3 regions of the Pseudomonas poae RE*1-1-14 genome follow, and region 1 is predicted to be linked to each of the others. Evidence: predicted binding sites of a transcription regulator. Region 1 holds the regulator's gene; each other region holds the start of a gene.
The links. Region 1 encodes sigma-54, which starts transcription at its own class of promoters, with help from an activator protein. Its sites were predicted from a motif close to ANTGGCATNNANNTTGCTNT; they were not measured.
Positions count from the first base shown of each region.

Region 2: the regulator sigma-54 is predicted to act here: its motif matches at 1,377-1,396, upstream of glnA (type I glutamate--ammonia ligase).
Region 3: the regulator sigma-54 is predicted to act here: its motif matches at 2,579-2,598, upstream of H045_RS13020 (flagellar hook-length control protein FliK).

Region 1 is NC_020209.1:255,364-259,701, forward strand. Features, by position in the region: gene H045_RS01170 (ZIP family metal transporter) at 1-316, shown strand, start outside; gene H045_RS01175 (HPr family phosphocarrier protein) at 343-615, opposite strand; gene rapZ (RNase adapter RapZ) at 632-1,489, opposite strand; gene ptsN (PTS IIA-like nitrogen regulatory protein PtsN) at 1,492-1,947, opposite strand; gene hpf (ribosome hibernation-promoting factor, HPF/YfiA family) at 1,957-2,262, opposite strand; gene H045_RS01195 (RNA polymerase factor sigma-54) at 2,339-3,832, opposite strand; gene lptB (LPS export ABC transporter ATP-binding protein) at 4,017-4,338, opposite strand, start outside.
Region 2 is NC_020209.1:5,153,674-5,158,011, forward strand. Features, by position in the region: gene glnA (type I glutamate--ammonia ligase) at 1-1,276, opposite strand, end outside; gene thiI (tRNA uracil 4-sulfurtransferase ThiI) at 1,611-3,065, shown strand; gene typA (translational GTPase TypA) at 3,205-4,338, shown strand, end outside.
Region 3 is NC_020209.1:3,019,896-3,024,233, forward strand. Features, by position in the region: gene fliM (flagellar motor switch protein FliM) at 1-532, opposite strand, end outside; gene fliL (flagellar basal body-associated protein FliL) at 542-1,054, opposite strand; gene H045_RS13020 (flagellar hook-length control protein FliK) at 1,183-2,529, opposite strand; gene H045_RS13025 (Hpt domain-containing protein) at 2,895-3,233, opposite strand; gene H045_RS13030 (ATP-binding SpoIIE family protein phosphatase) at 3,264-4,338, opposite strand, start outside.

The DNA of each region.
Region 1 (4,338 bases):
GCTGCAGGATGTACCGGAAGGATTGGTGATCGCGCTGGTGTTGGCGGGGGCAGGCATGTCGCGGGTCAAGGCATTTCTGATCGGTGCCGCTTCAGGCCTGGTGGAGCCGGTGTTCGCCGTACTCTGTGCCTGGCTGGTCACCCTGGCCGAGGTGCTGTTGCCGCTGGGCCTGGCGTTGGCTGCGGGTGCGATGCTGCTGGTGGTGACTCACGAAGTCATTCCGGAATCGCGGCGCAATGGTCACGACAAGCTTGCCAGTCTGGGATTGTGCCTGGGGTTCTGCTTGATGATGGTGATGGACACTGCGCTGGGTTAAGGTCTGATCCTGCTCACCCGTTGGGGTCATTCGCCTTCGTCAAACTTGTTGTTGATCAACTCCACCAGTGCGGCCATTGCTTCATCCTCCTGTTCACCTTCGGTGTTCAGATGAATTTTGGTGCCCTTGCCCGCAGCCAGCATCATCATTGCCATGATGCTTTTGCCGTCGACCATCGATTCCGGCGTGCGCCCGGCGCGGATCTGGCAAGGAAACTGCCCGGCAACGCCGACGAATTTTGCCGAAGCTCGGGCGTGCAGGCCCAGCTTGTTGATAATTTCAATTTCCAGAGCGGGCATCGCGCAGGTGTTCCTTTCAGCTTAGGTCGCGGTGGCGGACCTGGACGTTCTTGAGGGTTTGCTGCAGCACCTGGCCGAGGCGTTCGGTCAGGTAGACAGAGCGGTGATGGCCGCCGGTGCAGCCAATGGCAATGGTGACATAAGCGCGATTACTCGCGGCAAAGCGCGGCAGCCATTTGAGCAGGTAGGTGGAGATGTCTTGGAACATATCTTCCACATCCGGCTGGGCGGCCAGGTAATCGATCACTGGCTGATCCAGCCCGGATTGTTCACGTAGCTCCGGCTTCCAGTAAGGATTGGGCAGGCAGCGCACATCGAATACCAGGTCGGCATCCACCGGCATGCCGCGCTTGAAGCCAAATGACTCGACCAGAAAGGCCGTACCAGGCTCAGGCTGATTGAGCAGGCGCAGCTTGATCGCGTCGCGCAGCTGGTACAGGTTCAGATTGGTGGTGTTGATCTTCAGGTCGGCCAGATCAATGATTGGTCCCAGCAGCTTGGTTTCGTCCTCTATGGCTTCGGCCAGCGAACGGTTCGGGCTGCTCAGCGGGTGGCGCCGGCGGGTTTCGGAGAAGCGCTTGAGCAGCGTCTCTTCGTCCGCGTCCAGGTACAGCACGTCACAATGAATATGCTTGCCGCGCACCTCTTCGAGCAGTTCGGGGAACCGCGAAAGGTGGCTGGGCAGGTTGCGGGCGTCAATCGAGACGGCGACCAGAGGTTGCGCCAGTTCGGTGTGGATGAGCGCGCGTTCGGCCAGTTCCGGCAGCAGCCCGGCGGGCAAATTATCGATGCAATAAAAGCCGCTGTCCTCAAGCACGTTGAGTGCGGTGCTCTTACCCGAGCCGGAGCGGCCACTGACAATGATCAGGCGCATGGTTATTGCTCGTCCAGCACAACCTGATACAACGCCTCATTGCTGCTGGCGTTGCGCAGTTTATGACGTACTTCCTTGCGGTCGAGCATACTGGCGATCTGCCGAAGCAGTTCCAGGTGAGCATCGGTGGCCGCTTCCGGGACCAGCAAAACGAAGAGCAGGTCGACCGGGGCACCGTCGATGGCGTCGAAATCGATGGGTCTTTCCAGGTGCAGCAAGGCGCTGACGGGGGTGTCGCAGCCTTTGAGTCGGCAGTGAGGGATGGCGATGCCGTTGCCAAAGCCGGTGGACCCCAGCTTTTCACGGTCGATCAGGGCCTTGAACACGACCTGCTCATCCAGCTCGGGCACTTCACGGCTGATCAGGTTGGCAATGTGTTCGAGGGCTTTTTTCTTGCTGCCACCCGGCGCGTTCACCAGGGAACGGCCGGGGGTCAGGATGGTTTCAAGTCGGATCATGGGGAGGCGTTAACGACCTGTACCTTGCATCAGGTGCAGATTCTTTTCCTTATGCTTTATGAGTTGGCGGTCGAGCTTGTCGTAGAGCGAGTCAATCGCCGCGTACATGTCTTCGTGTTCCGCATTGGCGACGAGCTTGGCATTCGGTACGTGCAGGGTGGCTTCGATTTTCTGCTTGAGCTTGTCGACCTCCATGATGACCTGCACGTTGGTGATCTTGTCGAAATGCCCCGCAAGCTTGTTCAGCTTGCTCTCGGTGTATTCACGCAGGGGCTTGGTGACTTCCAGCTGGTGTCCACTGATGTTGACTTGCATACAGCTTCTCCTTCGTTGCCAGTGCATAAAGCGACAGGCGAAAAGCGCCTGCCACTGGAACGCTGTGGCTCGCCCGTCACATCAAACGCTTACGCTCGCTGGAAGGCGCAATCCCAAGGGATTCGCGATACTTGGCGACGGTTCGACGGGCGACCTGAATGCCTTGTGCTTCCAGTAAACCAGCGATCTTACTGTCACTCAATGGCTTTTTCTGATTTTCCGCAGCAACCAGTTTTTTGATAATCGCGCGAATTGCCGTGGATGAGCATTCGCCGCCTTCGGAGGTGCTGACGTGGCTGGAGAAAAAGTATTTCAGCTCATATATACCCCGCGGGGTATGCATGAATTTCTGGGTGGTCACTCGCGAAATCGTCGATTCGTGCATGCCCACCGCTTCAGCGATATCGTGCAATACCAGCGGTTTCATCGCCTCGTCGCCGTACTCCAGGAAGCCGCGCTGGTGTTCGACGATCTGGGTGGCGACTTTCATCAGGGTTTCGTTGCGGCTTTGCAGGCTCTTGATGAACCAGCGGGCTTCCTGCAACTGGTTGCGCATGAAGGTGTTGTCGGCGCTGGTGTCGGCGCGGCGTACAAAGCCGGCGTATTGCGGGTTGACCCGCAGCCGGGGCACGGATTCCTGGTTAAGCTCAACCAGCCAACGCTCGTTGTCCTTGCGGACGATCACGTCGGGGACCACGTATTCGGCTTCGCTGGACTCGATCTGCGAGCCCGGACGCGGGTTGAGGCTCTGCACCAGCTCGATGACCTGGCGCAGCTCATCTTCCTTGAGCTTCATGCGACGCATCAGCTGGCTGTAGTCACGGCTGCCCAGCAAGTCGATGTAGTCGGTGACAAGGCGCTGGGCTTCGGTGAGCCATGGCGTCTTGGCGGGCAATTGACGCAATTGCAGCAGCAGGCATTCACTGAGGTTGCGCGCACCAATGCCGGCAGGCTCGAACTGCTGGATGCGATGCAGAACGGCTTCGATTTCGTCCAGTTCGATATCCAGTTCCGGGTCGAAGGCTTCCAGAATTTCGTCGAGCGTCTCGTCCAGATAGCCCTGGTTGTTGATGCAGTCGATCAGGGTGACGGCGATCAGGCGATCGGTGTCGGACATCGGCGCCAGGTTCAATTGCCACAGCAAGTGGCTCTGCAGGCTTTCGCCCACGGACGTGCGGGTGGTGAAGTCCCACTCGTCATCGTCATTGCTGGGCAGGCTGCTCGCGCTGGTCTGATAGACGTCTTCCCAGGCAGTGTCCACGGGCAGTTCGTTGGGAATGCGTTCGTTCCAGTCGCCTTCCTCGAGGTTGTCCACCGTGGGTGCGGTTTCCTGATAGGAGGTTTCCTGCACGTCCGGGTTGGGTTTTTGCTCGATGTTGTCGGCCAGTGGGTCTGCATTATCGAAGTCGTCGCCTTCTTCCTGGCGTTCGAGCATCGGATTGGACTCCAGAGCCTCCTGGATTTCCTGTTGCAGGTCCAGGGTCGACAATTGGAGCAGGCGGATGGCCTGTTGCAGCTGCGGTGTCATCGTCAGCTGCTGGCCCATTCTCAGGACTAGCGATGGTTTCATGGCAGGGGCTTAACACCTTATTCGCCGGCGCAATGCGCCATCCACGACAGGGCGCGCGAGCGCCAAACATAAGCAAATTATATGCCTGATATCGGGTGCTTTGCCTAGAGCGCGATGACAATAAAAATACCGAGGTCTTCATTGACTCGCGCGCTCGTTGGCGAACGCCCTGATACCACCGTGTCTACAGGCGGAACTCGTGACCCAGGTACACTTCCTTGACCAGTTCGTTGGCCAGGATAGTCGCCGAATCGCCTTCGGCGATCAGTTGGCCATCGTTGACGATATAGGCGGTTTCGCAAATATCGAGGGTCTCACGGACGTTGTGGTCAGTGATCAGCACACCGATGCCCTTGGCCTTCAGATGATGGATGATCTGCTTGATATCGCCGACCGAGATCGGGTCGACGCCGGCAAACGGTTCGTCCAGCAGGATGAACTTGGGCGCAGTGGCCAGGGCGCGGGCGATTTCCACGCGGCGACGCTCGCCACCGGACAAGCTCATG
Region 2 (4,338 bases), 610 kb from region 1:
AACGGCCCTTGTCCAGCTCTTCCAGGGCCTCTTTCAGGCTGCCACACACCTGTGGAATTTCCTTGGCCTCTTCAGGCGGCAGGTCGTACAGGTTTTTGTCGGCGGCGTCGCCAGGGTGGATCTTGTTCTGGATACCGTCCAGGCCAGCCATGACCAAGGCAGCGAAGGCCAGGTACGGGTTGGCAGCCGGATCCGGGAAGCGGGCTTCGATGCGACGAGCGCGCGGGCTGGACACGTAAGGAATACGGATCGAAGCGGAGCGGTTGCGCGCCGAGTAGGCCAGCATCACTGGCGCTTCAAAACCTGGGACCAGACGCTTGTAGGAGTTGGTCGACGGGTTGGTGAAGCCGTTCAGGGCCTTACCGTGCTTGATGATACCGCCGATGAAGTACAGGGCGGTGTCGGACAGGCCGGCATAGCCTTCGCCAGCGAAGGTGTTCTTGCCATCTTTGGCGATGGACAGGTGAACGTGCATGCCCGAACCGTTATCGCCGTACAGAGGCTTGGGCATGAAGGTCGCGGTACGGCCGTAGGCAACGGCGGTGTTGTGTACGCAGTACTTGAGGGTCTGAACTTCGTCAGCCTTGGCAACCAGGGTGTTGAACTTCACACCGATTTCGTTCTGGCCGGCAGTGGCCACTTCGTGGTGATGCACTTCGATGACCAGGCCCATGTCTTCCATGGCGTTGCACATGGAGGTACGGATTTCGTGGTCGTGGTCGAACGGTGGCACCGGGAAGTAGCCGCCTTTGATGCCGGGACGGTGGCCGTGGTTGCCGCCTTCCACGTCCTGGTCGGACATCCAGGAGCCTTGTTCGGAGTAGATCTTGAACATGGAGCCGGAGATGTCGGACTTGAACTTCACTTGATCGAAGATGAAGAACTCTGGCTCAGGGCCCACGAATACGGTGTCACCGATACCGGTCGACTTCAGGTATTCCTCGGCACGCTTGGCGATCGCACGTGGGTCGCGGTCATAGCCCTGCATGGTCGAAGGCTCGATCACGTCGCACACCAGGATCAGAGTAGGCTCTTCGGTGAACGGGTCGAGGACGGCAGTGGTGTCGTCCGGCATCAGGATCATGTCGGAGGCTTCGATGCCTTTCCAGCCGGCAATGGAGGAACCGTCGAACATTTTGCCTTCTTCGAAGAACGCATCATCCAGCGCATCGCGAGCCGGCATGGTCACGTGATGCTGAGTGCCTTTTGTGTCCGTGAAGCGCAGATCAATCCATTTAACGTCATGATCTTTGATGAGTTGAACCGACTTCGACATGGTGTCCTCCGGGTGGCTTCGGGCTGGGGTAGTGGAGTTAGCCCTTAGAATGTTGGTGATGCCGGCGCGGATAGTCCGCCATGGCAACCTGCCTCACAAGAGAGCAAATTGCATGCCAGTGCGCCAACATGGGATTTATGCTCCAAATGCGACCCTATAAAGGTGCATAGCGACAAATGACGCAAAGCGGTGCACCTCAATGTAGCGTTGCGAGCTGCAAATGCACGCATTTAGTGCGCGACAAGTGCGGTGCATATTAACTGGTTAAACCTTGAGCGATTTCCGCTATAATCCGCGCCCCCCTTTTTCAGCAGGCCCGGCACGCGCTGTTTCCATGAAATTAATCGTAAAAGTCTTCCCCGAAATCACCATCAAGAGCCGACCGGTACGGATGCGCTTCATCCGTCAGTTGGCCAAGAATATCCGCGCCGTGCTCCGTGATCTGGACCCGGCCGTGGTGGTGAATGGTGTGTGGGACAACCTCGAGCTGGAAACCCGCCTGACCGACGCCAAAGCCCTGAAGGACATGACCGAGCGCCTGAGCTGCATGCCGGGCATCGCGCATTTCCTGCAAGTGGACGAGTACCCGCTGGGTGACTTCGATGACATCACCGAGAAGTGCAAGCTGCACTTCGGTAATGAGCTTGAAGGCAAGATTTTTTCGGTACGCTGCAAGCGTGCCGGCAAGCACCCGTTCAGCTCCATGGATGTGGAGAAATACGTCGGCAGCAAGCTGCGTCGCGAGTGCGGCGCCGCCGGAATTTCCCTCAAAGCGCCGCAAATTGAAGTGCGCATGGAAATTCGCGACCAACGGTTGTTTGTGATTCACAGCCAGCACAACAGCATCGGCGGCTACCCGCTGGGCGCCCTGGAACAGACCCTGGTATTGATGTCCGGCGGTTTCGATTCCACAGTGGCGGCCTATCAGATCATGCGCCGTGGCCTGATGAGCCACTTCTGCTTCTTTAACCTGGGCGGGCGTGCACACGAATTGGGCGTGATGGAAGTCGCGCACTTTATCTGGAAGAAGTACGGCAGCTCCCAGCGCGTGCTGTTTGTGAGCGTGCCGTTCGAGGAAGTACTGGGCGAAATTCTCGCTAAAGTCGATAACAGTCATATGGGCGTGGTTTTGAAGCGTATGATGTTGCGCGCTGCGTCCCGCATTGCCGATCAATTGCAGATCGACGCGCTGGTGACCGGCGAGGCGATCTCCCAAGTGGCCAGCCAGACGCTGCCCAACCTGTCGCTGATCGACTGCGTGACCGAGAAGCTGGTGTTGCGCCCGCTGATCGCCAGTCACAAGCAGGACATTATCGATCTGGCCGAAGAAATCGGTACCGCCGATTTTGCCAGGCATATGCCGGAATACTGCGGGGTCATTTCGGTGAACCCCAAGACCCACGCCAAGCGCAACCGCGTGGAGTACGAAGAACAACAGTTTGATATGGCGGTTCTGGAGCGTGCGCTCGAGAACGCCAAGCTGGTCCCGATCGATCGTGTGATCGACGAGTTGGGCCAGGATGTGCAGATCGAAGAAGTCAGCGAAGCCCTGGCCGGTCAGATCGTCGTCGACATCCGTCACCCGGATGCTGCCGAGGATGAGCCGCTGGAAATCGCCGGCATCGACGTACAAACGCTGCCGTTCTATGCATTGAACGCGCGTTTCAAGGAACTGGATAACAGCCGTCAGTACCTGCTGTATTGCGACAAAGGCGTGATGAGTCGCCTGCATGCCCACCATTTGCTCAGTGAGGGGCATGCCAATGTGCGCGTTTATCGACCGAGCTAAGAGCCCGGGGCTGTTTGCCTGTGGCCTGCGTCACCGGCCCCCCGACTCTGCCGTCAAGCTGTAACGGCAAGGCCTGACTCTACTGTTAATCGCTGCCACGACCTGTCAGCACACCGAATCCTCTGATCGAGATACACAAGTGATCGAAAATCTACGTAACATCGCCATCATTGCTCACGTTGACCACGGTAAAACCACCCTGGTAGACAAACTCCTGCGTCAATCCGGCACCCTGGAGCGCAACGAGCTCAACGACGAGCGCGTGATGGACTCCAACGACCAGGAAAAAGAGCGCGGTATTACCATCCTGGCGAAAAACACCGCCATCAACTGGAACGGCTACCACATCAACATCGTGGACACCCCGGGCCACGCCGACTTCGGCGGCGAAGTGGAACGCGTGATGTCGATGGTTGACTCCGTGCTGCTGCTGGTTGACGCTCAAGACGGCCCTATGCCGCAAACCCGTTTCGTGACCAAGAAGGCCTTCGAAGCCGGCCTGCGTCCGATCGTGTGCATCAACAAGGTTGACCGCCCAGGCGCGCGTCCGGATTGGGTTCTGGACCAGATCTTCGACCTGTTCGACAACCTGGGTGCCACCGAAGAACAGCTGGACTTCCAAGTCATCTACGCCTCGGCCCTGAACGGTATTGCTGGTCTTGACCACACCGACATGGCTGAAGACATGACCCCGCTGTACCAGTCGATCGTCGACAACGTACCCGCGCCGAAAGTTGACCGTGAAGGCGCGTTCCAGATGCAGATCTCTGCACTGGACTACAACAGCTTCCTGGGTGTTATCGGCGTTGGCCGTATCGCTCGCGGCAGCGTCAAGCCGAACACCCCGGTTGTGGCTATCGGCGCCGACGGCAAGAAGCGTAACGGTCGTATCCTGAAGCTGATGGGTCACCACGGTCTGCACCGTGTAGACGTTGAAGAAGCTTTCGCCGGCGACATCGTCTGCGTGAGCGGCATGGACTCGCTGTTCATTTCCGACACCCTGTGCCAGCCGGACACCGTCGAGGCGATGAAGCCTCTGACCGTTGACGAGCCAACCGTTTCGATGACCTTCCAGGTGAACGACTCGCCGTTCTGCGGCAAGGAAGGCAAGTTCGTGACCTCCCGTAACATCAAGGAGCGTCTGGACAAAGAGCTGCTGTACAACGTTGCACTGCGCGTTGAAGAAGGCGACTCGGCTGACAAGTTCAAAGTCTCCGGCCGTGGTGAGCTGCACCTCTCGGTACTGATCGAAACCATGCGTCGCGAAGGCTTC
Region 3 (4,338 bases), 2.7 Mb from region 1:
ACTCGAAATTGACCTCCATGACGGCCTGCCAGGCTTCCTTCAAGTCGATGAAGGCCTGCTCCAGCACCATGCGCACCACACGCAATTCGGTAGGGGTGAATTCGCGGCCTTCGATCTTGGCGTGGCGACCGTCGCCACCGAAGAAGTTGTCCACCAGCTTGAACACCAGCTTGGCGTCGAGGATGAACAGCGCGGTGCCGCGCAGCGGCTTGATCTTGACCAGATTGAGGCTGGTGGGCACGTACAGCGAATGCACGTACTCGCCGAACTTCATCACCTGCACGCCGCCCACCGCCACGTCGGCCGAGCGACGCAGCATATTGAACATGCTGATGCGGGTGTAGCGGGCGAAACGTTCGTTGATCATCTCCAGGGTCGGCATGCGCCCACGGACGATGCGATCCTGGCTGGTCAGGTCATAACTTTTGACGCTGCCGGGCTCGGCAACCATTTCGGTCTGTACCAGACCATCGTCCACGCCATGCAGCAGCGCATCGATTTCATCCTGGGACAGCAGGTCCTGCACGGCCATGTCGTGATCCTACTGCAATACGAAATTAGTGAAGAGCACTTGCTCGACGGCGACTTTACCGAGTTCCTTCTGGGACACTTCCTGCACGCTGGCGGTGACTTTCTGGCGCAGCATTTCCTGGCCAACCGGGGTCACCAGGCTGTCGAAGCCCTGTGCGGATAACAGCATCACCAGGTTGTTGCGGATCACCGGCATATGCACCTTGAGCGCATCCAGGTCCGCCTGATTACGCGCCAACAGCGTCATGCTCACCTGCAGGTAGCGTTGACGGCCGTTCTGATTGTAGTTGGCGACAAAGGCCGGCAGCATCGGCTCGAAGATAGCCGGCTGCTTGGCGTTGGTGGCGGCCTCGGCGACGGGGGCCGGTTTGCTGGCACTGCTGTGCATGATGTACCAGGTGCCGCCCACTGAAGCACCAATGGCCAGGAGCAGACCCAGGACGATCATCAGGATAAGCTTGAGTTTGCCCTTCCCCTTGACCTTGCCTTCGGGTGCTTGTGCTGCGTCTTCGCTCTTCGCCATGCCAATAATCCGTCACTATTCTGGGATTCATAGATCTACGGAAAGGCAAGAGCAAGTGTTATGCCAGAATTGTCTGGTAGACAGGCACATATCCATGTGGGAGGGAGCAAGCCCCCTCCCACATTTAATCAGGCGTAGTAATCAACGGCGCTGGAGCCGATCACGCTGGTCGTTACCGGCGCTGTGGCAGCGGTGACTTCCGCGTGGTCAGCACTGTCGGCCCTGCCACCCCGTGCGCCGCCACTCACGCCGCGCATCTGGTTCTGCTGTTGCTGTTGCTGCTCCTGACCACGGGACTGGTCGGACACGTTCACGTCCACCTGGCCCATGCCCTGCTGAGCGAACATCTCGCGCAGGCGGCCGGACTGGCTTTCCAACGCTTCACGCACCACGGCGTGACCGCTCATGAACGTCACCTGAGCCTGCTGATCCGGTGTCATGTTGACCTTGATGTCCAGACGCCCCAGCTCGGCCGGCTGCAACTGAATCTCGGCCGACTTGAGGCTGGCGCTGGAGAGGTACATCACGCGGTTGACCACCTCTTCGGTCCAGCCGCTCTGGTGCATCGCCAACGGTGCGTTGGCTACCGGCGGCAGCGCATTGGCGGTTTTCGGGGTGGCGGCCTGGGTCAGCGCGGCCAGGCGATCGGCGAAGTTATCGACGCGGGTATCGCTGCCGGCGTTTTTCAGGTCCTTGAGACCGTCATCGATCAACGCGCCGAACGCCTTCTCGCCGCCCTGATGGGTGCTGCCCTTGGCGGCTTGCTGGTCCACCAGGGTGGCGATGCCGGCGGCAAATGTCTGCGCGGCGGTTGGCTGATCCTGGGTGGAGGTAGTCGGTGCGGCCTTCTGCGGCGCCTGGCTGCTGGCGGACACGTGACCGCCCTGTTCCATCGCCAAACGCACGGCGGGCATATCGTCCAGCGGGTCGGCGGCGGGGTCGAAGGCAGGCTTGGCTGCATCGGTTGCCGCGACAGGCGCTGCGACCGCAGGTTGCGTCTTGTCAGCCTTGTCGGGCTTGGCGGCAATCGGGGTCGGCGTTTCCGGCGGCACCGGCAAAGCCACTGGCGTGAGCGTGGCCACCAGGGCCGGGTCGACTACCGGATCGGCCGGCGGTTGTTGCGCCAGGGCCGGGTCGGTGGGTTTGTCGTCGTCACTGCTGGCGCTGTCGTCGGACTTGGCTGGCGGCGTGGCAGGCAAGGGTTTGCCGCTATCGGCAACCGCCGGCGTGCTGGCGGCAGGTTTGTCGCTGTCGGCAACCGGCTTGGCCGGGCTTTCGACAGGCTTGTCGCGCGTGGGTTTGGCCGGGCTGGCGTCGGGTTTTGCGGCAGGTTTTGACGCTTGGTTGGCGAACACTTGAGCGAAGCCAGGGCCTTTATCCCGGGGGTCCGCCGCCACTGAAGATGAAACGGCGACGGGCGCTTGAGGCTTGGCCGCAGGGGCAGCCTGAAGGAGGGCGTTGGGGGCGACTGGCATAAGTAGGGTCTCCAACTGCATGGGGGTCATGGGATGCAGTTGTGGAGATAAAGCAAGAGTTGGGCCAGGTTGGATTGGTTGGATATATATCGCCGCACTGGGCCAGTGCGCTAACCCGGTGTCCTGCCGGGTTACCCACGGATTCAAGCCTTCGTTCGGCCAGCGTGGTTAACGGGTCGCCTGAGCTCAAGAGCCGGAGCAAAGCAGATCAAAAGCGGTGTGATATCCATCAGACAAATGGAGATTCAAATGTGGGAGGCAAACAATCCCGGTCGGCTCCAAGGCCGCCGCACTCTTGCTTTTAATCAGGGAGCCCCTTCAGCCGGGCCAAGAATGATCGCCTCCGCCGTAAGGGCGGAACCCAATCACCCCGCAAAAACCCGCTGCAGCTCGCGCTTATACATGGCCCGAACCAGAGCAAACTCGCGGTCAATCTGATCCACCAACCCGCCAATATCCCCCGCCGACGCCATCTCCAACTCCTGACACAACAAGGCCAACTGCACCGCTCCCAGGTTCCCGCTGCTCCCCTTGAAACTGTGCGCAATCTGCCGCAACGCCTGCGTATCACCACCCGCCTTGTGCAGCGCCTTCACCCGCTCTTCAGAGTCATGCAAAAAGGTATCCAGCAAATGCGGATACTCCCCCTCCATGACCTCCTGCAAACCCGCCAACACCTGCGGGTCCATATGAACATCAACCACTTGCTCGCTCCTTGATCAAGAATCGCCGGATTATGCCAGAGCCCCCCAGCAAAACTCCACGCATACACTGCGCCCGCCATCCGACCAGCCTACAGTGCTGCTCAATTGACGCACCAGGCTGAGCCCCCGGCCAGACAGACGGTCGATATCCAGCGGCCGCGCCAGTATCTGCTCCACGTCAAAGCCCTGACCACTGTCCTCAACGCGCAAGCTCAGGGTGCCCCCGGTATCAGTGGGCACCACCTGCACATGCACGCGCACAAATCCCGTGTCCAGTTGCGCCAACCGCTCGTTGCGCAGACGGTAATACTGCGCAAACCCCTCGGCATCGCGCTTGAGCCGCGAGTCCAGCCCCAGCACGCCATGTTCCAGCGCATTGGAATACAGCTCGGCCATCACGCTGTAGAGCGCCCCGCTCTGCTCGCGCAGGCCGTGGATTTCCAGCAGCAGTTGCAGCAGGTAGGGCAACGGGTTGTAACGCTTGAGCGTGTCGGCGCGAAACTCGAAACTCACCGACCAGTCCAGCGGACACGACTGGCCGCTGTCGGCATACAAAGGCCCGGTCGCACGCAGCGACTGACCAGCCTGCAGGGTGATTTCCACCATGCTCACATCATCGCGCACCTCGCCGCGAAATGCCGCCAGCGCCTGCTCGATGTCTTCGAACAGGCGGTCCGGTTCGCGATTGGCGGCAAATACCTGCAGCAAGCGCTCGGCACCAAATAATTGTTCGTTGGTGTCGGCGGTGTCGAGCACGCCATCGGACAGCAAAAACACACGGTCGCCCAAGGCCATCGGCCAGACCTCGGTGCTGTCGTCAAACTGCTCCGCCGACAGCACGCCCAGGGGCAAATGCCGTGACATCAACGGCGTGCGCTTGCCCGTGGCGACCTCGTGCACATAGCCCTCGGGCATGCCGCCATTCCACACCTCCACCGCTCGCCGCTGGGTGCTCAGGCACAGCAGCGTGGCACAGCAGAACATGTCCGCCGGCAGGATGCGTTTGAGCTTGGCGTTCATCTCGCGCAAGGTCTGAGCCAGGCCATAGCCCTTGGCGGTCATGCCGTAGAACACTTCAGCCAGCGGCATGGCGCCCACCGCTGCA